Regions from separate parts of the Cellulomonas shaoxiangyii genome, predicted to be linked through region 1. Evidence: predicted binding sites of a transcription regulator. Region 1 holds the regulator's gene; each other region holds the start of a gene.

What was found. The regulator HrcA, encoded in region 1, represses chaperone genes, less so after heat shock. The targets are predictions, from matches to a motif close to TTNGCACTCGNNNNNNNCGAGTGCNAA.
Region 2: a site for HrcA is predicted at 1,622-1,648, ahead of groL (chaperonin GroEL). Genes of this name have one in related genera too.
Region 3: a site for HrcA is predicted at 1,865-1,891, ahead of E5225_RS00450 (Hsp20/alpha crystallin family protein). Genes of this name have one in related genera too.
Region 4: a site for HrcA is predicted at 1,706-1,732, ahead of groES (co-chaperone GroES). Genes of this name have one in related genera too.

Annotation. Positions count from the first base shown of each region.
Region 1 is NZ_CP039291.1:1,427,403-1,433,303, forward strand. Features, by position in the region: gene E5225_RS06440 (hypothetical protein) at 1-563, shown strand, start outside; gene E5225_RS06445 (DUF3097 domain-containing protein) at 628-1,485, opposite strand; gene hrcA (heat-inducible transcriptional repressor HrcA) at 1,698-2,717, shown strand; gene dnaJ (molecular chaperone DnaJ) at 2,777-3,901, shown strand; gene E5225_RS06460 (16S rRNA (uracil(1498)-N(3))-methyltransferase) at 3,898-4,656, shown strand; gene ppdK (pyruvate, phosphate dikinase) at 4,694-5,901, opposite strand, start outside.
Region 2 is NZ_CP039291.1:3,231,275-3,237,175, reverse strand. Features, by position in the region: gene E5225_RS14440 (DUF3263 domain-containing protein) at 163-477, shown strand; gene E5225_RS14435 (LytR C-terminal domain-containing protein) at 550-1,152, shown strand; gene E5225_RS14430 (cold-shock protein) at 1,272-1,475, shown strand; gene groL (chaperonin GroEL) at 1,799-3,424, shown strand; gene E5225_RS14420 (pyridoxal phosphate-dependent aminotransferase) at 3,536-4,780, opposite strand; gene urtA (urea ABC transporter substrate-binding protein) at 5,069-5,901, shown strand, end outside.
Region 3 is NZ_CP039291.1:93,081-98,981, forward strand. Features, by position in the region: gene gcvT (glycine cleavage system aminomethyltransferase GcvT) at 1-180, shown strand, start outside; gene gcvH (glycine cleavage system protein GcvH) at 254-625, shown strand; gene E5225_RS00440 (helix-turn-helix domain-containing protein) at 965-1,201, shown strand; gene E5225_RS00445 ((deoxy)nucleoside triphosphate pyrophosphohydrolase) at 1,351-1,821, shown strand; gene E5225_RS00450 (Hsp20/alpha crystallin family protein) at 1,982-2,428, shown strand; gene E5225_RS00455 (MalY/PatB family protein) at 2,498-3,625, opposite strand; gene E5225_RS00460 (dihydrofolate reductase family protein) at 3,735-4,376, shown strand; gene metE (5-methyltetrahydropteroyltriglutamate--homocysteine S-methyltransferase) at 4,511-5,901, opposite strand, start outside.
Region 4 is NZ_CP039291.1:1,011,871-1,017,771, forward strand. Features, by position in the region: gene E5225_RS04680 (glutamate--cysteine ligase) at 1-460, opposite strand, end outside; gene E5225_RS04685 (class I SAM-dependent methyltransferase) at 460-1,650, opposite strand; gene groES (co-chaperone GroES) at 1,879-2,172, shown strand; gene E5225_RS04695 (WhiB family transcriptional regulator) at 2,377-2,673, opposite strand; gene E5225_RS04700 (MerR family transcriptional regulator) at 3,042-4,193, shown strand; gene E5225_RS04705 (helix-turn-helix transcriptional regulator) at 4,373-5,059, shown strand; gene guaB (IMP dehydrogenase) at 5,160-5,901, shown strand, end outside.

The DNA of each region.
Region 1 (5,901 bases):
CGTTCGGCGGCCTCGGCGCGCTCGTGCAGAACGTGGACGACGGTGGCGCCGCTGCGGGGGCGGGTGCGGCGATCGGCCTGGGCATCGGGGGCATCGTGATCGGCGCCCTCGTGGTGCTGCTCGGTGCGCTCTGGCTCGCCGCGTACGTCAAGGCGGCGCTCAAGGCCGCGGACGGCCGCCAGGTGACGATCGCGGACATGTTCGACTTCTCGCACGCCGGCCCCGTCTTCGTCGTCGGCCTGCTCGTCTCGGTGGCCTACCTCCTCGTGAGCTGGACGTGGATCGTGGCGCCGCTGCTGATGCTCGTGATCGTGTACTTCGTGTTCTTCGCGGTGCACTTCGTCGTCGACCGCGACCAGGGCGCGATCGACGCGATCCGGTCGAGCGCGACGCTGCAGACGCGCGAGATCGGCACGTCGATCCTCGTCGTCCTCGTCGCGTGGGTCGTCTCCGCCGTCGGCGCCGCGATCTGCGGTGTCGGGGCCCTCGTCGGGACGCCGGTCGCGATCCTCGTCTCGGTGTACGCGTTCCGGCGGCTGACGGGCGGCACGGTCGCGCCCTGACGTCCCGGCCCGCAGCACGACGACGCCCCCGCCGGTCCCGGCGGGGGCGTCGTCGCGCGAGGGCTCAGGCGGTCACGAAGTCGATGAGCTCCTCGACGCGACCGAGCAGGCTCGGCTCGAGGTCGGCGTAGCTGCGGACCGAGCGCAGGATGCGCACCCACGCGCGTGCCACGTCCGCCTGCTCGTCCGCGGGCCAGCCGAGCTCGCGCAGGATGCCGCGCTTCCACTCGGTGCCGCGCTCGATGGTCGGCCAGGACGCCAGGCCCAGCCGCTCGGGCCGCACCGCCTGCCACACGTCGACGTACGGGTGCCCGAGCACCAGCACCGTGCCGGCGGGGGCGGCCCGCACCACCTCGGCCGCGATCCGGCTCTCCTTGGAGCCGGGCACGAGGTGGTCGACGAGGACCCCGATGCGCCGGTCCACGGTGGGCCGGAAGTCGCGGACCGCGGCGGCGAGGTGGTCGACGCCCTCGAGCAGCTCGACGACGACGCCCTCGACGCGCAGGTCGTCGCCCCAGACCTTCTCGACGAGCTCGGCGTCGTGCTTGCCCTCCACCCAGATGCGGCTGCCGCGGGCGACCCGGGCGGGTGCGTCGGGCACCGCGACCGAGCCGGACGCCGTGCGCGTCGGCCGGGCGGGCGCGGTGCGCGTGACGGGCGGCACGAGGACGACCGGAGCGCCGTCGACCCAGAAGCCGGGCCCGAGCGTGAACGTCCGCGTGCGGCCGCGGCGGTCCTCGAGCACGACCACGTGCTGGCCGCCCGACTTCTCCACCCGCACGACGGCGCCGACCCACCCGGTCTCGACGTCCTCGACGACGAGGCCGGTCTCGGCGGGCTGCTCGCGCGACGTGCGCGGGGGACGGTGGTGCCGGGTCGGGCCGGCGGAGAGGATGTCGGGGCCGTAGCGGTCGTGGCTCACGCGGGGCACGCTAGCCCTCCCGGGCGGCGAGCGGTCGGCGCCGGCCGGGCGCGTCGCACGGGCCCGGCACCCGTCGGGGGCGGGCCGTGCCGGGCCGGCGCGGCACGGCGTAGAATTGGCACTCGCGCACCGCGAGTGCTACCCGGGGCGCGACCCCGCTGGTGCACCGACCGCGGAGGCTGCACGCGGCACGACGCACGGGAGGAGGGCCAATGAGCGAGGACCGTCGGCTGGACGTGCTCCGCGCGATCGTGGAGGACTACGTCGCCACGCGGGAGCCCGTGGGTTCCCGTGCGCTCACCGAGCGGCACGCCCTCGGCGTGTCCCCGGCCACCATCCGCAACGACATGGCCGCGCTCGAGGACGCCGGGCTCATCGTGCAGCCGCACACGTCCGCGGGCCGCGTGCCGACGGACCTCGGCTACCGCGTCTTCGTGGACCGGCTGGCGGGCGTCAAGCCGCTCTCGGCCGCGGAGAAGCGCGCCATCGGCACGCTGCTCGAGCAGGCCGTCGACCTCGACGACGTCATCGACCGCGCGGTCCGGCTGCTCGCGCAGCTGACGCAGCAGGTCGCGGTCGTCCAGTACCCGTCCCTGCGGCGCTCCGCGCTGCGCCACGTCGAGCTCGTGCCCGTCGGGGCGCGCCACCTGCTGGTCGTCATCATCACGACGACCGGCCGGGTCGAGCAGCGCACGCTCGAGCTGCCCGAGGACGTCGACGAGGCGGTCGTGGCGCGCCTGCGCGTGCGGCTCAACGTGGCCGCCGCCGGTCTGCGCCTGCCGGACCTCGACCGTGCGCTCGAGGCGCTCGCGGAGGAGTTCGTCGCCGACGGCGCGGGGCTCGCGCGCGCGGTCGTCGCCGCGGTCGGCGAGACCCTCGCGCAGGAGCGCGAGGAGCGGGTCGTGGTCGCCGGTGCGTCCCACCTCGCCCGCAGCGCCGGCGCCGACTTCCCGCACACCATCGGCCCCGTCCTCGAGGCGCTCGAGGAGCAGGTGGTGCTCCTGCGCCTGCTGTCGGAGATGGCCGAGGACACCGCCGGCATCTCCGTCCGCATCGGACGCGAGACGCAGCACGAGGGTCTGGCGGAGACCAGCATCGTGACCAGCGGCTACGGCGCGGAGGGCGGCGTGGCCGTCCTCGGCTCCGTCGGCCCGCTGCGCATGGACTACCCCGGGACGATGTCGGCGGTACGGGCCGTGGCCCGCTACCTCACGCGCATCCTCGCCGGCTGACCGGCAGGCCCCGACCGACCTGTCGAGCCCCCGACGAGCAGGAAGCGAAGAGCACCTACGTGACGGACTACTACGAGATCCTCGGCGTCGCGCGCGACGCCACCCCCGAGCAGGTCAAGAAGGCGTACCGCAAGCTCGCCCGTGAGCTGCACCCCGACGTGGCGGGCACCGACCCGGCGGCCGAGGAGCGCTTCAAGGACGTCTCGCGCGCCTACGACGTGCTCGGCAACCCGGAGAAGCGCCGCGCGTACGACATGGGCGCCGACCCGGCGTCGCCCGGCGGCGGCATGGGGGGCGGCTTCGGCTTCCAGGACATCTTCGAGACGTTCTTCGGCGCCGCGGGCGCGGGGGCGCCGCGGGGGCCGGTGCCCCGCGCGCGCCGCGGCCAGGACGCCCTGGTGCGGCTCGACGTCGACCTCGCGGAGACGACGTTCGGCGTGCACCGCGAGGTGCAGGTCGACACGGCCGTGCTGTGCCCCACGTGCGGGGGCACGTGCTGCCGTCCCGGCACATCGCCGCGCACGTGCGAGGCGTGCGGCGGCCGCGGGTCGGTGCAGCGCGTCGCCCGCTCCTTCCTCGGCCAGGTCATGACGACGCAGCCCTGCGCCGCGTGCCACGGGTTCGGCACCGTCATCCCCGAGCCGTGCACCGAGTGCGCGGGCGAGGGTCGCGTGCGCTCGCGCCGCACGCTCTCCGTGGACGTGCCGGCGGGCGTCGACACGGGCACGCGGATCAAGCTCACGGGCCAGGGCGAGGTCGGCCCCGCGGGCGGACCGGCCGGTGACGTCTACCTCGAGATCCGCGAGCGCCGGCACGAGACGTTCGTGCGCAAGGGCGACGACCTGCACGCCACCCTCGAGGTCCCCATGACCGCGGCCGCGCTCGGCACGGTGCTGAGCATGGACACGCTCGACGGGCCGCAGGAGGTCGACCTGCGGCCGGGCACGCAGCCCGGCCAGGTCGTCACGCTCAAGGGGCTCGGCGTCGGTCACCTGCACGTCGGCGGGCGGGGCGACCTGCACGTGCACGTCGACGTGCACGTGCCGAGCGCGCTCGACGAGGAGCAGGCGGAGCTGCTGCGGCGCCTGGCGGTGCTGCGCGGCGAGGAGCGTCCCGACGCGCGCCTGTCCGCGGCGAACCCGGGCGTCTTCGCCAAGCTCCGCGACAAGCTCGCGGGCCGGTGAGCGCACCCGTCTTCCTCGTCGAGCCCGGTGCGCTCGCCGGCGTCGCGGCCGGCGGGGAGTTCCTGCTCGACGGCACCGAGGGCCGGCACGCGGGCGTCGTGCAGCGGCGTGCGCCGGGGGAGCGGGTCGACGTCGTCGACGGTGCGGGCGTGCGCCTGGTCGGCACGGTGCGCGCGGTCGGCCCGGAGGGCGTCCGGCTCGCGGTCGACGACGTCGTCGTGGAGCCGGAGGCGTCGCCGCGGCTCGTGCTCGTCCAGGCGCTCGCCAAGGGGGACCGCGACGAGATGGCGATCGAGGCGGCGACCGAGGTGGGCGCCGACGCGGTCGTGCCGTGGCAGGCGGAACGGTCGATCGTCGTGTGGCGCGGCGACCGCGCCGCGAAGAGCCGGGCCCGCTGGGTGGGCACGGTGCGGGCGGCGACCAAGCAGTCGCGCCGGGCGCGCGCGCCCGAGGTCGCGCAGGCCGTCGACGGCGCGGGGCTGCGCGCGCTCGTGGCACGCACGCTCGAGGGCGGCGGCGCCGCGCTCGTGCTGCACGAGGAGGCGAGCACGCCGCTGGCGGCGGTGCCGCTGCCGGACGCCGGTGACGTCCTGGTGGTGGTGGGTCCCGAGGGCGGCATCGGCGACCGCGAGCTCGACGGGCTGCGCGCGGCCGGTGCGGTGACCGCCCGCCTGGGTCCGCACGTGCTGCGCACGTCCACGGCGGGGCCGGTGGCGCTCGCGCTGCTCGCGCAGCGGCTCGGCCGCTGGCGCTGAGCGGGCGCGACCGCGCACGCGTGCGGGGCGGCGGCGCTCAGCGCGTGTCGGCGCCGCCGTGCGCGACCGCCGCGCGCCCGGCCTCCAGGCGCGCGACGGGCACCCGGAACGGCGAGCAGGACACGTAGTCGAGGCCCACCTCGTGGAAGAACCCGATCGACTCGGGGTCGCCGCCGTGCTCCCCGCACACGCCGAGCACGAGGTCGGGGCGGGCGGCGCGGCCCTCCGCCACGGCGATGCGCACGAGCCGCCCCACGCCCCGCTCGTCGATCGTCTCGAACGGCGACACCCCGAGGACCCCGTTCGCCGCGTACTGCGGGAAGAACGCGGCCTCGACGTCGTCGCGGCTGAAGCCCCACGTCGTCTGCGTGAGGTCGTTCGTGCCGAAGGAGAAGAACTGCGCCTCCTCGGCGATGCGGTCGGCCGTGAGCGCGGCCCGCGGCAGCTCGATCATGCAGCCGACGGGCAGGTCGATCGACATCCCGTGCGCCGCGCCGACCTCCGCCATCACCGTGCGCGCCCGCTCCCGCACCAGGTGCAGCTCCTGCACCGACCCCACCAGCGGGACCATGACCTCCGCGTGCGGGTCGCCGCCGGCGGACCTGCGCGCGGCCACCGCCTCGCAGATCGCCCGCACCTGCAGGTCGAACAGGCCGGGCACGACGAGCCCGAGGCGCACGCCCCGCAGGCCGAGCATGGGGTTGGCCTCGTGCATGCGCTGCACCGCGGCGAGCAGCCGCACGTCGTGCTCGTCGACCTCGCCGCGCTCGCGCGCGACCGCGACCTTGACGGCGAGGGTCGTCAGGTCGGGCAGGAACTCGTGCAGGGGCGGGTCGATGAGCCGGATCGTCGTCGGCTGGCCGTCGGTCGCCGCGAGCAGCGCCGTGAGGTCCTCGCGCTGCAGCGGGAGCAGCGCGTCGAGGGCGGCCCGCAGGTCCTCCTCGTCCTCCGCGAGCACCACGCGCTCGACGAGGACGCGGCGGTCGCCGAGGAACATGTGCTCGGTCCGGCACAGCCCCACGCCCTGCGCCCCGAGCCGGCGCGCGTGCGCCGCGTCGTCGGCCGTGTCCGCGTTCGCGTGCACGTGCAGACGGCGCACGTCGTCGGCGTGCGTGAGGATCCGGTCGACCGCGCCGACCAGCTCCCGCGTCTCGTCGTCGCCGGCCTGCGCGAACGCGGCCTCGAGCCCCTCCTCCAGGTACGTGGTCACGGGCGAGGGGACCACGGGCACCTCGCCGAGGTAGA
Region 2 (5,901 bases), 1.8 Mb from region 1:
GCTACCGCCGCCCGAGGGCGCCCGCGCCGTCGCCCGTGCGACACCGACGGAGGAATGACACCCCTGTCATTCGCACGTAGCATGGCGGAGCCGTCCGCGAGGGCGGCGCACGGTGCCGGGCCTGACCCGGCGCGTGCGGACGACCGACGCACCGGAGGCACCATGGACGCCGCGGCGAGCAGCGCGACCGCCACGCTCGAGGAGTCCCGGCCCGTCGGCGCCGCGACGACGCTCTCCGAGCGCGACCAGGCGGTCCTCGCCTTCGAGCGTCAGTGGTGGAAGTACGCGGGCGCGAAGGAGCAGGCCGTCCGCGAGCTGTTCGACATGTCGGCCACCCGGTACTACCAGGTGCTCAACGCGCTGATCGACGACCCGGCGGCCCTCGCGTTCGACCCGATGCTGGTCAAGCGCCTGCGGCGCATGCGGACCTCGCGCCAGCGCGCGCGCACGGCGCGCCGCCTCGGCGCCGACGCCTGACGTCGGACCCCGCCGCACGGACGTGCCCGGGCGTCCCCGAGCCGCGCGGGTCGACCCGTTAGCCTTTCCGCCGTGAGCAAGGCCGACTACCCCTACCCGGACGACGAGTTCGACGCCGCGACGCCCGACGGGCCACGTGGCGTGCACCGTGCGCCCCGCTCCGCGTGGAGCCGCTGGTGGCCGTTCCTGGTCGTGCTGCTGGTCGTGCCGGTGCTCGCGTACGGCGCCGTGGCCTACCTCTCCCGGACGGGTGACCTGCCCGTCGTCGGCGGCGGCACAGCGCCCGCGGCGGAGGAGACCCAGGCGCCCGAGGACCCGGCCGCGGGGGAACCCGCACCCGAGGGCGAGGGGCCGACCGAGACCGCCCCCGAGCCGGAGGCCCCCGTCGCGGAGCCCGTGCTCACGACGCCCGTCGAGGTGCTCAACGGCGCACGCGTCGCGGGCCTCGCGGGCCGGGTCGCCGACGACCTGCTCGCCGCGGGCTTCACGGACGTGGCCCCCGACAACGCGACGGAGGACCTGCCCGACGTGTCGACCGTCTACGTCGCGTCGGAGGACCTGCGCACCACGGCCGACCTCGTCGCCTCGACCACGGGCGTCCCGGCGGTCGAGGTCGACCCGGACCGCGCCCTCGTCGGCATCGTCGTCGTGCTGGTCACCGACCCGGCGGCCTGACCGCGCGCCCCTCCCGGCGGACGGACGAACCCCCTGTTCCCGCCCACGCGGCCGCCGCTACGCTCCACGCACCGGGGCGACGGCGGAGCGTCCCGGCACCCGGACGGCGAGGAGCGGGCATGGCGCAGGGCACGGTCAAGTGGTTCAACGCGGAGAAGGGGTTCGGCTTCATCACGCCCGAGGGCGGCGGCCAGGACCTCTTCGTCCACTACAGCGCGATCCAGGTCGACGGCTACCGCTCCCTCGAGGAGGGGCAGGCGGTCGACTTCGAGGTGGGGCAGGGCACCAAGGGGCCGCAGGCCGAGCAGGTCCGCCCCGTCTGACCTCGCAGCACCGCGGGCCCGCCTGTTCCGCCGGCCCGCTCGACCGGCCCGGTCGCGGACGTCCGCGACCGGGCCGTCGTCGTGCTCCCGCCGGCTCCGAGTGGGCCCGGCGGGGTGCTCGCCCGGCCGACGTCCCGGCTCCGCTGCTTGCACTCGCAGGGGTCGAGTGCTAACCATTGGGTTAGCACTCTCCGGTGGAGAGTGACAGCAGCACACCGGCCTAGGTGAGGGTCGTCGCGATGCGGGACGTGACCGCGCGCGCGACCCGTCCGTCGCGGGCACCGACCGGCCGACCCACGAACTGGAAGAAGGATCACAGCCCCATGGCCAAGATCATCGCCTTCAACGAGGAGGCCCGGCGGAGCATGGAGCGAGGGCTCAACATCCTCGCCGACACCGTCAAGGTCACACTCGGCCCGAAGGGCCGCAACGTCGTGCTCGACAAGAAGTGGGGCGCGCCGACGATCACCAACGACGGCGTCTCCATCGCCAAGGAGATCGACCTCGAGGACCCGTACGAGCGCATCGGTGCGGAGCTCGTCAAGGAGGTCGCCAAGAAGACGGACGACGTCGCCGGTGACGGCACCACGACGGCCACCGTCCTCGCCCAGGCGCTCGTGCGCGAGGGTCTGCGCAACGTCGCGGCCGGCGCCAACCCGATCGCCCTGAAGAAGGGCATCGAGAAGGCGGTCCAGGCCGTCACGGCCGAGCTGCTGACGCAGGCCAAGGAGATCGAGACCAAGGAGGAGATCGCCGCCACGGCCGCCATCTCCGCCGCGGACACCCAGATCGGCGAGCTCATCGCCGAGGCCCTCGACAAGGTGGGCAAGGAGGGTGTCATCACCGTCGAGGAGTCCTCGGGCCTCGGCCTGGAGCTCGAGCTCACGGAGGGCATGCGCTTCGACAAGGGCTACCTGTCGGCGTACTTCGTGACGGACCCGGAGCGCCAGGAGGCGGTCCTCGAGGACGCGTACGTCCTGCTCGTCGAGTCGAAGATCTCGAACGTCAAGGACCTGCTGCCGCTGCTGGAGAAGGTCATCCAGGCCGGCAAGCCGCTGTTCATCGTCTCCGAGGACGTCGAGGGCGAGGCCCTGGCCACGCTCGTCGTCAACAAGATCCGTGGCACGTTCAAGTCGGTCGCCGTCAAGGCCCCCGGCTTCGGCGACCGCCGCAAGGCGATGCTGCAGGACATGGCGGTCCTCACGGGCGGCCAGGTCGTCTCGGAGACCGTCGGTCTCAAGCTCGACACGGTGGGCCTCGAGGTCCTCGGCACGGCGCGCAAGATCGTCGTCACCAAGGACGAGACCACGATGGTCGAGGGCGGCGGCGACGCCGAGCAGATCCAGGGTCGCGTGAACCAGATCCGCGCCGAGATCGAGAACTCGGACTCGGACTACGACCGCGAGAAGCTCCAGGAGCGCCTCGCGAAGCTCGCCGGTGGCGTGGCCGTCATCAAGGCGGGCGCGGCGACCGAGGTCGAGCTCAAGGAGCGCAAGCACCGCATCGAGGACGCCGTGCGCAACGCGAAGGCGGCCGTCGAGGAGGGCATCGTCGCCGGTGGTGGCGTTGCGCTGATCCACGCCGGCAAGCTCGCGTTCGAGAAGCTCGAGCTCGAGGGTGACGAGGCGACCGGTGCCAACATCGTGCGCGTCGCGATCGAGGCCCCGCTCAAGCAGATCGCGATCAACGCCGGGCTCGAGGGCGGCGTCGTGGCGGAGAAGGTCCGCAACCTCCCCGCCGGTCAGGGCCTCAACGCCGCGACCGGTGTGTACGAGGACCTGCTGGCCGCGGGCGTCAACGACCCGGTCAAGGTGACGCGTTCCGCGCTGCAGAACGCCGCGTCGATCGCTGCCCTGTTCCTCACCACGGAGGCCGTCGTGGCCGACAAGCCGGAGAAGTCCGGTGCGGCCCCGGCCGGTGGCGGCGAGGACTTCGGCGGCGGCTTCTGAGCCTGAGCCGGTCCAGCACCGACTGAACGGTCCGAGGGCCGGTCACCCCGCACGGGGTGGCCGGCCCTCGGCGTACCCGCTCCGTCCCGCGCCGGGACCGGTGCGGTGCGCTCAGGCGCTGCGGCGCACCGGCACCTGGCGGTACGACGCGAGGAAGTTGCCCATCCGCTCGACCGCCTCGGCCAGGACCCGCGCCTCGGGCAGCGTCACGATGCGCAGGTGGTCGGGTGTCGGCCAGTTGAAGCCCGTGCCCGCCACGAGCAGGATCCGCTCGCGGACCAGCAGGTCGTAGACGAGCTGGGCGTCGTCGTGGATCTCGTGCACCTCGGGGTCGAGGCGCGGGAAGAGGTACAGCGCGCCGTCCGGGCGGACGCAGTCGACGCCGGGGATCGAGGCGATGCCCTCCCAGGCGACCTGGCGCTGCTCGTACAGCCGGCCGCCGGGTGCGACGAGCGCCTCGATCGACTGGACGCCGCCGAGCGCCGCCTGGATGGCGTGCTGCGCGGGCACGTTGGGGCACAGGCGCGTCGACGCGAGCAGCGTCATGCCCTCGAGGAACCCGCGCGCGTGCGCCTGCGGCCCGGTGACGACGACCCACCCCGACCGGTAACCCGCGACGCGGTAGGTCTTGGACAGGCCGTTGAACGTCAGGCACAGCAGGTCGGGCGCGACGGACGCCAGCGGGACGTGCTGCGCCCCGTCGAAGAGGATGCGGTCGTAGATCTCGTCGGCGAGCAGCAGGAGGCTGTGCTCGCGCGCCACCTCGGCGATCTGCTCGAGCACCTCGCGGCTGTACACGGCGCCGGTCGGGTTGTTCGGGTTGATGACGACGATGGCCTTGGTGCGGGGCGTGATCCGCGCGCGGATGTCCTCGACGTCGGGCTGCCAGCCGGAGGACTCGTCGCAGCGGTAGTGCACGGGCTTGCCGTCGGACAGGCTCGCCATGGCCGTCCACAGCGGGTAGTCGGGCGAGGGGATGAGCACCTCGTCGCCCTCGTCGAGCAGGGCCTGCAGCGTCATCGTGATGAGCTCGGAGACGCCGTTGCCGAGGTACACGTCGTCGACGTCGAACGTCGGGAACCCGGGCACGGTCTCGTAGCGCGTGACGATGGCCCGCCGGGCGGACAGGATGCCGCGCGACTCGGTGTACCCGTGCGCGTGGGGGATCGCGGCGATGACGTCGGCGACGATCTGGTGCGGCGCGTGGAACCCGAACGCCGCCGGGTTGCCGGTGTTGAGCTTGAGGACCGACAGGCCCTCGGCCTCCATGCGGGCTGCCTCGTCGAGCGCCTTGCCACGGATCTCGTAGAGGACGTCCTTGAGCTTCGCGGACTGGTCGAGGGGGCGCAGCGGCATGGCAGGGATGCTATCGCCGGCGGCGGGGCGGGCGATGCAGCCACCTGGCAGCAGGTGGCCTGGTCACGGCGGCGTCGCGGCCCCGCGGCCGCCCGCGCCGCAGGGTCGGGACCGGCGGAAACGCAGTGTTTACGTGCGGGGCGGGGTCCGAGAAACACGGAGTCCCTAGCGTCCTCACCCATGGGCACCGGGCTGTATACGCCGCGGGACACAGCGCGGTGCGTCGCGGCACCCGGCAGCCCCGAGCACCTCCCGACCCCTCGCACGTCCCGACGAAAGGCACCTGCGTTGACCCGACACCCCCTCCCTGTCCGGGCGTCCCGTGGCCGCGCGCTCGCGCTGTCCGCCGGCGTCCTCGCCACCGCGCTCGCCCTGTCGGCCTGCGGCGCCCGCGCCGGCGCCTCCGGCGAGGCCGGCTCGACGTCGTCGGGTGGTGAGTCCTGCGTGGACACCTCCGGCGACACCGTGAAGATCGGCTTCCTCAACTCGCTGTCCGGCACCATGGCGATCTCCGAGCAGACCGTGCGCGACTCGCTCGACCTCGCCGCGGAGGAGATCAACGCGGCCGGCGGCGTGCTCGGCAAGGAGCTCGAGATCGTCGGCGAGGACGGCGCCTCGGAGCCCACCGTCTTCGCCGAGAAGGCGGAGAAGCTCATCTCGTCCGACTGCGTCGCCGCGGTGTTCGGCGGCTGGACCTCGTCGTCGCGCAAGGCGATGCTGCCGGTCTTCGAGTCCCGCGACGCGCTGCTGTTCTACCCGGTCCAGTACGAGGGCCTGGAGGCGTCGCCGAACATCTTCTACACGGGTGCGACGACCAACCAGCAGATCATCCCCGGCATGGACTACCTCAAGGAGCAGGGCAAGACGAAGGTCTTCCTGGTCGGCTCCGACTACGTCTTCCCGCGCACGGCGAACAAGATCATCAACGCCTACGCCGAGGCGAACGGCATCGAGATCGTCGGCGAGGAGTACGCGCCGCTCGGGCACACCGACTTCTCGACGATCGTCAACAAGCTCAAGGCATCCGGCGCCGACGCGGTGTTCAACACCCTGAACGGCGACTCGAACGTCGCGTTCTTCAAGGAGTACAAGAACGTCGGCCTGACGCCCGAGACGGCGCC
Region 3 (5,901 bases), 1.3 Mb from region 1:
GCACCCGCCGTCGGCACCGTGACGTCGGGCGCGCCGTCGCCGACGCTCGGCCACCCCGTCGCGATGGCCTACGTGACGCCCGAGGTCTCCGCCGAGGGCACCGAGCTCGCCGTCGACGTGCGCGGGCGGCGTGAACCCGTGCGCGTCGTGCCGCTGCCCTTCTACCGTCGTCCCCGGTGACGTCGTCCGCACCGACGACGCGCGACGCACCACCCGCACGCCCCCGCACCCGACCGCCCCGACAGGAGCACCCATGGCCGCCGAGCTGCCCGACACCCTGCAGTACACCGCCGAGCACGAGTGGCTCGACGGCGCGTCCCCCGCGACCGTGGGCATCACCGCGGTGGCCGCCGACGCGCTCGGCGACATCGTCTTCGTCGAGCTGCCGGCCGTGGGCGACGCCGTGACCGCCGGCGCGGTCATCGGGGAGATCGAGTCGACCAAGTCGGTCTCCGAGCTCTACTCGCCCGTGACGGGCACGGTCGTCGAGGTCAACCAGGGCGTCGTGGACGACCCGGCCGTGGTGAACGCCGACCCCTACGGCGCCGGCTGGCTGCTGCGCGTGGACGTCACGGAGACGGGCCCCCTCCTGTCCGCGGCGGAGTACGGCGCGCTCAACCCCTGACGGCGGCCCCGTCGCGGCCCGCGTGGGTGCGAGCCCCCAGGCGAAACGGGCACCGTTGCGCCGGACGGGTGACGGGGTGAGCCCCTCCGTCTTCCGGGTGCTTGCCCCGTACGGGTGAGCGGGCGCACAGTGCTCGCGTCGGACCATGACGCCATGTATCACGCGGTGCGCTGGGACGTCTTGGTTGGTGCAGCGATCGGCACCGCGGGGGGGACCTTCGGTGGTCGGGAGAACAGGGTGGCAGAAGTCCCGTCATAGGGACGTGTCACGTCGCTCTCATCCGGTACGCAGCCCTCGGGGGTCGGACGGTCCGGCCCCCGCCGCCCACCGGAGGACATCATGAGCATGCTGGAGACCCGCGCCAACGCGGCGACCTTCACCGGCCACACGCTCACCCGACGCGAACGCGTCGTGCTCGCGGAGCTCGCGGAGGACGTGACGCTCGAGGAGATCGCGACGCGGCTCTTCGTCACCCGCAACACCGTCAAGTCGCAGGTCCGCAGCGTCTACCGCAAGATCGGCGCCTCGACGCGCGCCGAGGCCGTCGCCTGGGCGGTCGCGCACGGCATCCGCTGACCGCACCGCCCGCACGGTGCGGCCGGTGGCGCGCCCGACGTCCGCAGGGGGAGAGCGGAGGTCGGTGGGCGCCGGTGCCGGCGGCGCACCGCCGCGCGCGGCCGGGGGTGCGTGACCGTGCCGTGACCCCCGGCTGGCACACTGCCCGTATGACGCCACCCGTCCTCGTCGTGGCAGCCGCCCTCGTCGACGACCTCGACGACCCGCGCCTGCTGCTCGCGGCGCGCCGCGCCACACCCGCCAGCCTCGCGGGGCGGTGGGAGTTCCCCGGGGGCAAGGTCGACCCCGGTGAGTCGCCCGAGGAGGCCCTGCACCGCGAGCTCCGCGAGGAGCTGGGCGTGCGCGTCGGCCTCGGCGTCGAGCTGCTCGGCCCCGACGACGGTGCCTGGCGGCTGTCCGACCGGTACGTCATGCGGCTGTGGTTCGCGGAGGTGCTCGTCGGTGAGCCCGAGCCGATCGTCGAGCACGACGAGCTGCGCTGGCTCCCGCAGAACCAGTGGTTCGACGTCCCGTGGCTGGATGCGGACGTCCGGATCGTCGAGGCGCTGAGCGCGTTCGTCGCGACGTTCCCCCGCTCGCGGGCCGACGGTCGCCCGGGCTCGGTCGGCCGCAGCGCCTGACCGACCGCCGCCGTTCTCGGTGCGCGAAACCTGCCTCCCAGGGCTAGCACTCTCCACGTGAGAGTGCTAAGTATTTCGATGTAGCCACCGGTGCGGAGGGGGCACCGGGACGCACGGGGGCCCGGGAGGTCCGAGGTCCCACATCGAGGAGGTGAGGGGCGTGGCTACTCGTTTCGACCCGTTCCAGGAGATGGACCGCGTGCTGGCGCAGGTGTTCGCCGCCGACCGCGCGTCGGCGACGATGCCGATGGACCTGTACCGCGACGGCGACCACTACGTGCTCCACGTCGACCTGCCGGGCGCCGACCCGGGCACGATCGACGTCAACGTCGAGGACCGCACGCTGACCGTGCGCGCGCAGCGCTCGGCTCGCACCGAGCACGACGTGCAGTGGCTCGCGAAGGAGCGTCCGTCCGGCACGTACGCCCGGCAGCTGACCGTCGGCCGTGGCCTCGCGCTCGACCGCATCAGCGCCACCTACGCCGACGGCGTCCTCACGCTGACGATCCCCGTCGCCGAGGAGGCCAAGCCGCGCCGCATCGAGGTGCAGCACGGGACCCGGCCCACGTCCATCGAGGCGGGGCACCCGGCGGACGCGACCGTCTGACGTCGTCCGCGCGCACTCCCGGCGGCCCCGCTCTCCCGCAGAGCGGGGCCGCCGTCGCGTGCGCCGGGGTCAGGCGAGCGTCGTGACGAGGCGACCGAGCAGCTGGTCCAGGGTCGCGGGGGAGCAGGCGAGGTTGAGCCGCACGTGGCCCTCGCCGCCCGTGCCGAAGTCCGTGCCGCGGAACGCCGCCAGGCGGCCCTCGTCGAGGAGCAGGCGCGACGGGTCGGCGCCGCTCGCGCGGACCGCGGGGGTGTCGCGCAGGTCCAGCCACGCGAAGTAGGTGGCCTCCGGGGCGCGCCACCGGGCCGACGGCAGCCGCTCGGCGAGCGTCGTCGCGACGGTCGCCACGTTGCCGCGCAGCACGGCGAGCACCTCGTCGAGCCACGGCCCGCCCGTGCGGAACGCCGCCTGGTGCGCGACCGAGCCGAGGTGGCTGACGCCGTGGCCCACGATCTCCGGGATGCGCGCGAGGTCGGCCGCCGCCGGCCCCGGCACCGCGACGGCGGCCTTGAGGCCCGCGAGGTGGAACCCCTTGGACGCCGAGTGCAGCGCCACCGCGTCGGGGATCACGGTCGTCGTCGGGACGAACGGCGCGTCGCCGACGACGAGCGGCGCGTGGATCTCGTCCGCGACGACGCGCACGCCGTGCCGGGCCGCGAGCTCGCCGACGGCGGCCAGCTCCGCGCGCGAGTGCAGCGTGCCCGTCGGGTTGTGCGGGTGGCACAGCAGGTAGACGGTGGCGTCCGCGAAGGCGCGGTCGAGGGCGTCGAGGTCGAGCCGCCCGTCGGCGCCCAGCGGCGCGTCGACGACGCGGCGACCGGCGTGCTGCAGGAACGGCCGGAACGGCGGGTAGACCGGCGGGTTGATGACGACGCCGTCGCCCTGCGCGGTGAGCACGCGCACGACCTCGACGATCCCCTGCATCACGTCCGGCACCTGCCGGGCCGCCGCGACCGGGACGTCCCAGCCGTACCGCTCGGCCGCGAAGCCGGCGAACGCCTCCGCGTAGCCGTTCCCCACCTCGTAGCCGGTGTCGCCGGCGGCCATCGCGTCCGCGACCGCGCGCACGACCGCCTCCGGCAGCCGCACGTCCATCTCGGCCACGAACGCCGGCAGCACGTCGGCCGGGTACGTCGCCCACTTGGCCGACCCGCGCGTGCGGAGCTCCTCGAGCGGGACGTCGAAGGGGGTTCCCATGCGCCGACGCTAGCCCCGCGTGGCGGGTCGCGGGGCCGGTCCCGACGAGTTCGGCGGCCCGCGCCGGTCGGTAGTGGCACGACCGACCGAGGACGGCAGGAGGCGCACGATGCGACTGACGGTGCACGAGTTCATGACGCTCGACGGCGTGGTGCAGGGCCCGGGAGCACCCGACGAGGACCCGCGCGACGGGTTCACCGCCGGCGGGTGGGTGGTGCCGTTCGCGGACGACCCGGTGTTCGGCGAGGTCGTCGGCGACTGGTTCGGCCGGACCGACGAGCTCCTGTTCGGGCGCACGACCTGGGAGCTGATGCGCGCGTACTGGCCGCAGGTGACCGGCGACGACAACCCGGCGGCGGTGCAGCTCAACGGGCGGCCCAAGCACGTGGTCACGTCGAGCGCGCTGGGCGGGGACTGGGCCGGGTCGGTGCGGCTCGAGGGCGACGTGTTGGAGGCGGTGACGGCGCTGAAGGAGCGCGACGGCGGCGAGCTGCAGGTGCACGGGTGCGCGCGGCTCGCGGCGACGCTGCACGCGGCGGGGCTGGTGGACGAGTACCGGCTGCTCGTCGCGCCCGTGACGGTCGGGCACGGACGCCGCCTCTTCGGCACGGACGCCGTGCCGCGCGGGTACGACGTCGTCGACCACCGGTCGAGCGCGCGCGGCCTGACGTACCTGGCGCTCACGCCGCGGCCCTACGAGGTCGCGGCCGCGGCGGTCGTCGACGGCCGGGACGTCGTCGTGCCGGTCTGACGCCGTCCGGCCCGCACCGACGACGGCGCCCGCCCCCGGTGCGGGGACGGGCGCCGTCGTCGTGCGTCCGCGGTGGTGGGCGCACCCCGGACGCGCGTCGCCGGGCCGGCGCGAGCGGACGCCGGCCCGGGCCGTCAGAGCGTCGCGCGGACCGTGCGCGTCGCCGCGACCAGGTGCTCGAGCGAGGGGGTGACCTCCTCGTAGCGGCGGGTCTTGAGGCCGCAGTCCGGGTTGACCCACAGCTGGTCGACGTCGATGGTGCGGACGGCCTCGCTGAGCAGCTCGGTGACCTCCGCCTCGCCCGGCACGCGCGGGGAGTGGATGTCGTAGACGCCCGGGCCGACGGCGCGCGGGTAGCCCGCCGCGGCGATGTCCCCGAGGATCTCCATCTTCGAGCGCGCCGCCTCGATGCTCGTCACGTCCGCGTCCAGGCCGTCGATCGCGTCCATGATCTGCCCGAACTCCGAGTAGCACAGGTGCGTGTGGATCTGCGTCTCGGGGCGCACGCCGGCGGTCGAGAGCCGGAACGAGCGCACCGACCAGTCGAGGTACGCCGCGTGGTCCTTCTCGCGCAGCGGCAGCAGCTCGCGCAGCGCCGGCTCGTCCACCTGGACGATGCCGATGCCGGCGGCCTCGAGGTCCGCGATCTCGTCGCGCAGCGCGAGGGCCACCTGGTTCGCGGTGTCGCCGAGCGGCTGGTCGTCGCGGACGAACGACCAGGCGAGGATCGTCACCGGGCCCGTGAGCATGCCCTTGACGGGCTTCTCCGTCAGGGACTGCGTGTACGTCGACCACGCCACGGTGATCGGCGCGGGCCGCGAGACGTCGCCCCACAGGATCGACGGGCGCGTGCAGCGCGAGCCGTACGACTGCACCCAGCCGTTGCGCGTGACGGCGAACCCGTCGAGGTTCTCCGCGAAGTACTGCACCATGTCGTTGCGCTCGGGCTCGCCGTGCACCAGCACGTCCAGCCCGATCCGCTCCTGCAGCTCGACGACGCGGCGGATCTCCGCCTTCATCTCGTCCTCGTACTGCTCGGCCGTGAGCTCGCCCTTGCCGAACGCCGCGCGGGCCCTGCGGATGTCCGGCGTCTGCGGGAACGAGCCGATCGTCGTGGTCGGCAGCGCGGGCAGCCGGAGGCGTGCGGCCTGGGCGCTCTTGCGCTCGGCGAACGGGCCGCGGCGGAACTGCTCGTCCGTGAGGCCGGCGGCGCGCTCACGCACCTCGGGCCGCACGACGCCCGGGGCGCTCGCGCGGCTGCGCACGGCGTCGGACGCGGCGAGCAGCTGCTCGTGCACGGCCTCCCGCCCCTCGGTGAGGCCCTCGGCGAGCACGGCGACCTCGCGGACCTTCTCGTCGGCGAACGCGAGCCAGGACGCGAGCGTCGCGTCGAGCGCCGGCTCGTCCTCGACGGTGTGCGGGACGTGGAACAGCGACGTCGACGTGCCCACCGTGACCGCGCGCGCCGCCAGGGTCTCGAGCCGCTCGAGCACGGCCAGCTTCGCGTCGAGGTCGGCGCGCCAGA
Region 4 (5,901 bases), 420 kb from region 1:
GCAGGACCTTGGCGCGGTCCTCGATGCCCACGTGCACGTGCACGCCGTAGATGAGCATCTGCCGGCCCCACCACTGCGTGCGGTCGATGAGCGTCGCGTACCGCTCCTTGTCGGTGACGCGCTGCGTGGCCCAGTTGGCGAACGGGTGCGTCCCGCCGCCCATGACCTCGATGCGCAGCGGCTCGGCGGCCGCGCTCACCTCGTCGAGAGCGCGCCGCAGGTCCGCACCGGCCTCGCCGACGGTGCGGCACTTGCCGGACGAGACCTCCACCGTGTTCATCAGCAGCTCGGACGTGATGTGCGGGTGGTCGGTGCCGTCGGCCGGCCGCACGGCCTCGAAGATCGCCTGCGCGGCCTGCCGCAGGTCGCCCGAGTCGACGTCGACGAGCGCGACCTCCCACTCGATCCCGACGGTCGAGCGCTCGGAGCGGGCGAAGGGCAGGGGGACGGGGGCGGCCATCAGACCGGCTCCACGACCAGCACGCGCTGGTGCCCGGCGACGCGCGTGAGCACCACCGTGCCCTCGGCGGACCCGCGCAGGTCCAGCTGGCGCCGCAGCGTCTCGGGCACGACCGCGGTGCCGCGCTTCTTGATGGTCAGCCGCCCGACCCCGCGCTCGCGGAGGTAGGTGCGCAGGCGCTTGAGCCCGAACGGCATCTCGTCGAGGACCCGGTACGCGGTGGCCAGCGGGTCGGGGGTGAGGGCGTCGGCGGTCACGTAGGCGATCGTGGGGTCGACGAGCCGTCCGCGCACCCGCTGGGCGACGGTGCCGACGAGCCCCGCGCGGATCACGGCGCCGTCGGGCTCGTACAGGTAGGCGCCGACGGGGCCGACGGGGGGCGCGTGGTGCTCGCCGTCGGGGTCGCCGCGCAGCGTGTGCGGCACGCCGCCGCGCAGCACCAGCGCCGTGCGCCCCGGGCCGTCGGGGGCCAGCGGGCCGAACCACAGCCCGACCTCGACGACGTCGCCGTCGACCGACACCCACTGGGCCTCGGCGTCGACCGGCAGGTCGCGGTGCGCGATGCCGGGGCCGAGCTTGAGGCCCAGCGCCGGCACCGTGGCGCGCGCGGCGAGGACCTCGTCGAGCGGCGGTGCGTACGCGCGGGGGTCGAAGACGCGCCGGCCGGTGCCGGTGCGCCGGGCCGGGTCGGCCCACACGCCGTCGACACCCTCGGCGACCAGGTCGAGCGCCAGGCCGTCGCCGTGCCGGACCTCGACCTCGGGGAAGGCACGCAGGTTGACGGTCGCGAGGGCCGCCGTCGTCTCGTCCACGTCGGTCGCGACGACGCGCAGGCCGACCCCGGCCAGGGCCAGCGCGTCGGCGCCGAGCCCGCACGTCAGATCGGCGACGTACACGCACCCGGCGTCACGGAAGCGGCGGGCGTGGTGCGCGGCCACCTCGAGCCGCGTCGCCTGCTCGAGGCCGTCGGGGGTGAAGAGCATGCCGTCGGCGAAGTCGCCGAGCTTGCCGCGGGCCTTCGCGCGCAGGCGCGACTGCGTGAGCGCGGCGGCGACGAGGCCGGCGTCGAGGCCCTCGCGCTGCAGCCGCTCGGCCAGGGGGAGGGCCAGGCGCTCGTCGTAGGGGGGCAGGGCCTGCAGCAGGGCCCACCCCTCGGGGTGCAGGAGCTTGGCCAGCGCGGCGTCGTCCACGCGCCCAGCCTGCCACGCCGACGGCCCGCGGGCGTCCCCCGGGTGCGCCGCCACGCTGGCACTCCGGTTGACCGAGTGCTAACCGGTTCCTAGAGTGAGGAACTGGCACTCTCCTGGTGAGGGTGCCAACCGTGCCAGCGGTCCCGGCTCCCGCGACGACGGCGGCCGCGACGGCACGGGCCCAGACATTCCGCTGCAGAACAACTCATGCGAAGGGGAGGTCCGCCTGTGTCGGTCTCCATCAAGCCCCTCGAGGACCGCATCGTCGTCAAGACCCTCGAGGCCGAGACGACGACCGCGTCCGGCCTCGTGATCCCGGACAGCGCCAAGGAGAAGCCCCAGGAGGGCGAGGTCCTGGCGGTGGGCCCGGGTCGCATCGACGACAAGGGCAACCGCGTCCCGCTCGACGTGGCCGTGGGTGACAAGGTCATCTACTCCAAGTACGGCGGCACCGAGGTCAAGTACGCCGGCGAGGACTACCTGATCCTCTCCGCGCGCGACGTGCTCGCGATCGTCGGCTGACCCAGCGACGACCATGCCGGGCGACGCCCGGTGACCACGAGAGCCCCCTCCCGACGGGAGGGGGCTCTCGTGCGTCCGGCGGATGCGCCCGACCGCCTGCCGGCGCGCCGGGTCCGGACGCACGACCGCCCCGGAACCGCCGTCGCTCATCCTCGAGCGACGACCGTTCCGGGGCGGTCGGGTCGGACGGTCCTGGTCGGACGGTCAGGCCATGACGCGGCGCCCGGCGCGCTCGGCGAGGACGGCGGCGCGCTCGTCCTCCGACAGGCCGCCCCACACGCCGTACGGCTCGCGCACGGCGAGGGACTGCTCGCGGCACTCGTTGAGCACGGGGCAGGACGCGCAGATGGCCTTGGCCGCCTCGGCCCGGCGACGGCGGGCCGACCCGCGCTCACCCTCGGGGTGGAAGAAGAGGTCCTGGTCGGCGTCGCGGCACGCGCCGTCGAACTGCCACTCCCACAGGTCCATCACCGGTCCGGGCAGACGCGAGATCTCGGCCATGGTGCTCCTCCTCGAACGACGTCCCCGGTGGTGACCACCTGGACGGAAGCTGCTGCGTCGCGCGCCTGGTCGGGACCGGGTCCCTGTTCCGGTGGCGCGTTCCCGCGATGTGCCGTAACCGTACAACCGCGCCAGAAGTTGTTCAAGGCCCTTGTGATGAATCGATCTGCTGCAACGATCTGGACGGCGGACCCGCAATCGTGTGGTAGTTCGCCGTCGGTGTCGGCCCAGGTGGCGCCTATCCGTGCGGACGTCGTCGGGAGGTGACGCCTGGCGCGGTTCCGCGTCAACCGCTCCAGCTCCGCGGGCGTGCCGCAGCAACGCGTCCTACCGCGCCGCACCGAGCCCGCGGCTGGCAGAATCGCGCCATGACCGAGCCGTACGACGCGACGACGGGCGACCCGGCGTCGTCGGTCGCGCGGGGCACGGCGGTCGAGGACGCGGCAGCGGGGGACCAGGCCGAGGAGGCCCCCGACCGCGAGGCGGCCGCACCGGGAGCGGCGCCGCTCACCGTCGCCGCCGTGGCGCGCCGGCTCGGCGTCGCCCCCGCGACGCTCCGCACGTGGGACCGGCGCTACGGGCTGGGGCCGTCCGAGCACTCGGCCGGTGCGCACCGCCGGTACAGCCCGCGCGACCTCGACCGGCTGCTCGTCATGCGCCGCCTCACCATCGAGGGCGTCGCGCCCGGCGAGGCGGCGCGCCTGGCGCTCTCGTCCGACCCCGACGCCGCGGCTCCCGCGTTCCCCACGAGCACCGACGTCACTGGACGGCTCCCCGGCGGCGGGTCGGGCACAGCGGACCACGCCGACGGCGCCGGCCGGGGGACGGCGGGCGACGGCGCCTCCGACGGCGCCGGCTCCCGCGCCGCCGTCGAGGCGCGCACCGGCGTGACCCCGAGCACCGCGGCCGCCGTCGTCGCCGTGGTCGACGCCGCCCTGGCCGGCCGCGCGGACCGGTGCGCCGGGCTGCTCGCCGTGACGGCCCCGGACGGCGTCGCCGGCTGGTGGACCGGGCTCGTCGAGCCGGCGATGCGCGCGCTCGCCCGGCGCACGGTCGTCGAGCGGCCCGGCGTCGACGCCTACGCCACGCTGGCGGCCGCCGCCCTGGGTGCGCTCCGCGCGCACACCGCGCAGGAGCCCGCGCCGGGCGCACCCGTCGTCCTGGTCCTGCCGGTGCCCGGGGAGCCGCGGCCCCTGGTGGTCCACGCGCTCGCGGCGGCGCTCGTCGGCGGTGGCGTCGACGCCCGCCTCGTGGGCGGTCCCGTCTCGACGCGGCACGCGGGCGAGCTCGCCGTCATGACACGGGCGCGCGCCGTGGTGACGGTGGCCGAGGGGCCGGCGCCCGACCTGTCGGTGGTGGCACGCCTGGCGCAGGAGCGCCCGGACCTGCCGCAGTACGTGATGGTCGCCGACACGGCCGCCGAGCGGGTCCCGCTCGACCGCTCGGTGCACCGCGCCCGGACGTTCGTGGGCCTGCTGCACGAGGCGCTCGCGGCGGTCGGCGAGTCGTCGCCGGTGTGACCGAAGTGACCGTCCAGTAACGGCGACGCACCCGAACGCGTGATCGCATACCACGTGGGGATTCCCAAGCGGGAGGAAACGGTGCGGGCGCGGTTCACTGGTCCTTCTGCGGGGCTAACGTGACGCACCGTTGACGCCGATACGCCGTGAGGCTGACCGGCCCGCGCGAGGAGGATCACATGGCAGGAGTCGTGGTGTGCCACGGCTCGGCGACCGTCAGGGAACGGCTCGTCGTGACGTCGATCGGGGTGCCGTCACTCGCACCGGTGCGAGCCGCCGCCACGGCCGACGAGCTCGTCGCGCTCGCCCGGCGGATCGCCCCCACGGTGGTCCTGCTCGACGCGCACCTGCCCGGCGCCGGCCCGGCCGAGGCGATCCGCCGGCTGCGCGCCGTCGCGCCCGCCGCGGCGGTCGTGCTGCTCGCCGGGCCGGAGGACGGCGAGGCGCTCGACCGTGCGCTGGCGCTCGGGGCGCGCGGCTTCCTCGCGCCCGACGTGGGACGCGCCGAGCTGGCCGCGGTGGCCGCGCACGTGCAGGCGAGCCCGTCCCCGACCGGTGGGCCCGCGGCGCACGCCGGCGCGGGCGCCGTGCCGCACCCCGTGCCCCCGCTGCAGGAGTCGCACCCCGCACGCGTCGAGGCACCGGTCGGGTCGCGCCCGGTCGAGGGTGCACCGGCGCTGACCAAGCGCGAGATCGAGGTCCTCGTCGGCATGAGCAACGGGCGGTCCAACGCGCAGATCGGCCAGGAGCTGTTCCTGTCCGAGGACACCGTGAAGACGCACGCGCGGCGCCTGTTCCGCAAGCTGGGCGCGTCCGACCGTGCGCAGGCCGTCGCGATCGGCCTGCGGCGCGGCATCATCGACTGAGCACGGCGCGTCCCACGGACCGGTACGGACCTCGTCCGTGCCGGTCCGTCGTCGTCGCGGCCCGGCCCGGTACGCGCGCACGGGGCCCTATCCTGGACGGATGACGGAGCAGGTACACGGCGCCCCGGCCGACCCGTTCTCACGGATCGGGCTCACCTACGACGACGTCCTCCTCCTTCCCGGAGAGACGGACGTGATCCCCAGCGAGGTCGACACGACCTCGCGGCTCACGCGCGAGATCTCGGTCCGCGTGCCGCTGGTCTCCGCGGCGATGGACACCGTGACCGAGGCGCGCATGGCGATCGCCATGGCCCGCCAGGGCGGCGTCGGCATCGTGCACCGCAACCTGTCCATCGCGGATCAGGCCCACCACGTCGACCGCGTCAAGCGCAGCGAGTCCGGCATGGTCAGCGACCCGGTCACCGTGTCGCCGGACGCGACGCTCGCGGAGCTCGACCGGCTGTGCGGCATGTACCGCGTGTCGGGCCTGCCGGTCGTCGACGACGAGAACCGCCTGCTCGGCATCATCACCAACCGCGACCTGCGGTTCGTGCCGGCCGGCGAGTTCGAGACGCGGCGCGTGCGGGACGTGATGACGTCCATGCCGCTGGTCACGGCGCCCGTGGGCATCGCCCGGGACGACGCCGCGGCGCTGCTCGCCAAGCACAAGGTCGAGAAGCTGCCGCTGGTGGACCCCGCGGGCAAGCTCGTCGGCCTCATCACGGTCAAGGACTTCGTCAAGTCGGAGCAGTACCCGTACGCGACCAAGGACGCCGACGGGCGCCTCGTGGTGGGCGCCGCGATCGGCTTCTTCGGTGACGCCTGGGAGCGGGCCACCGCGC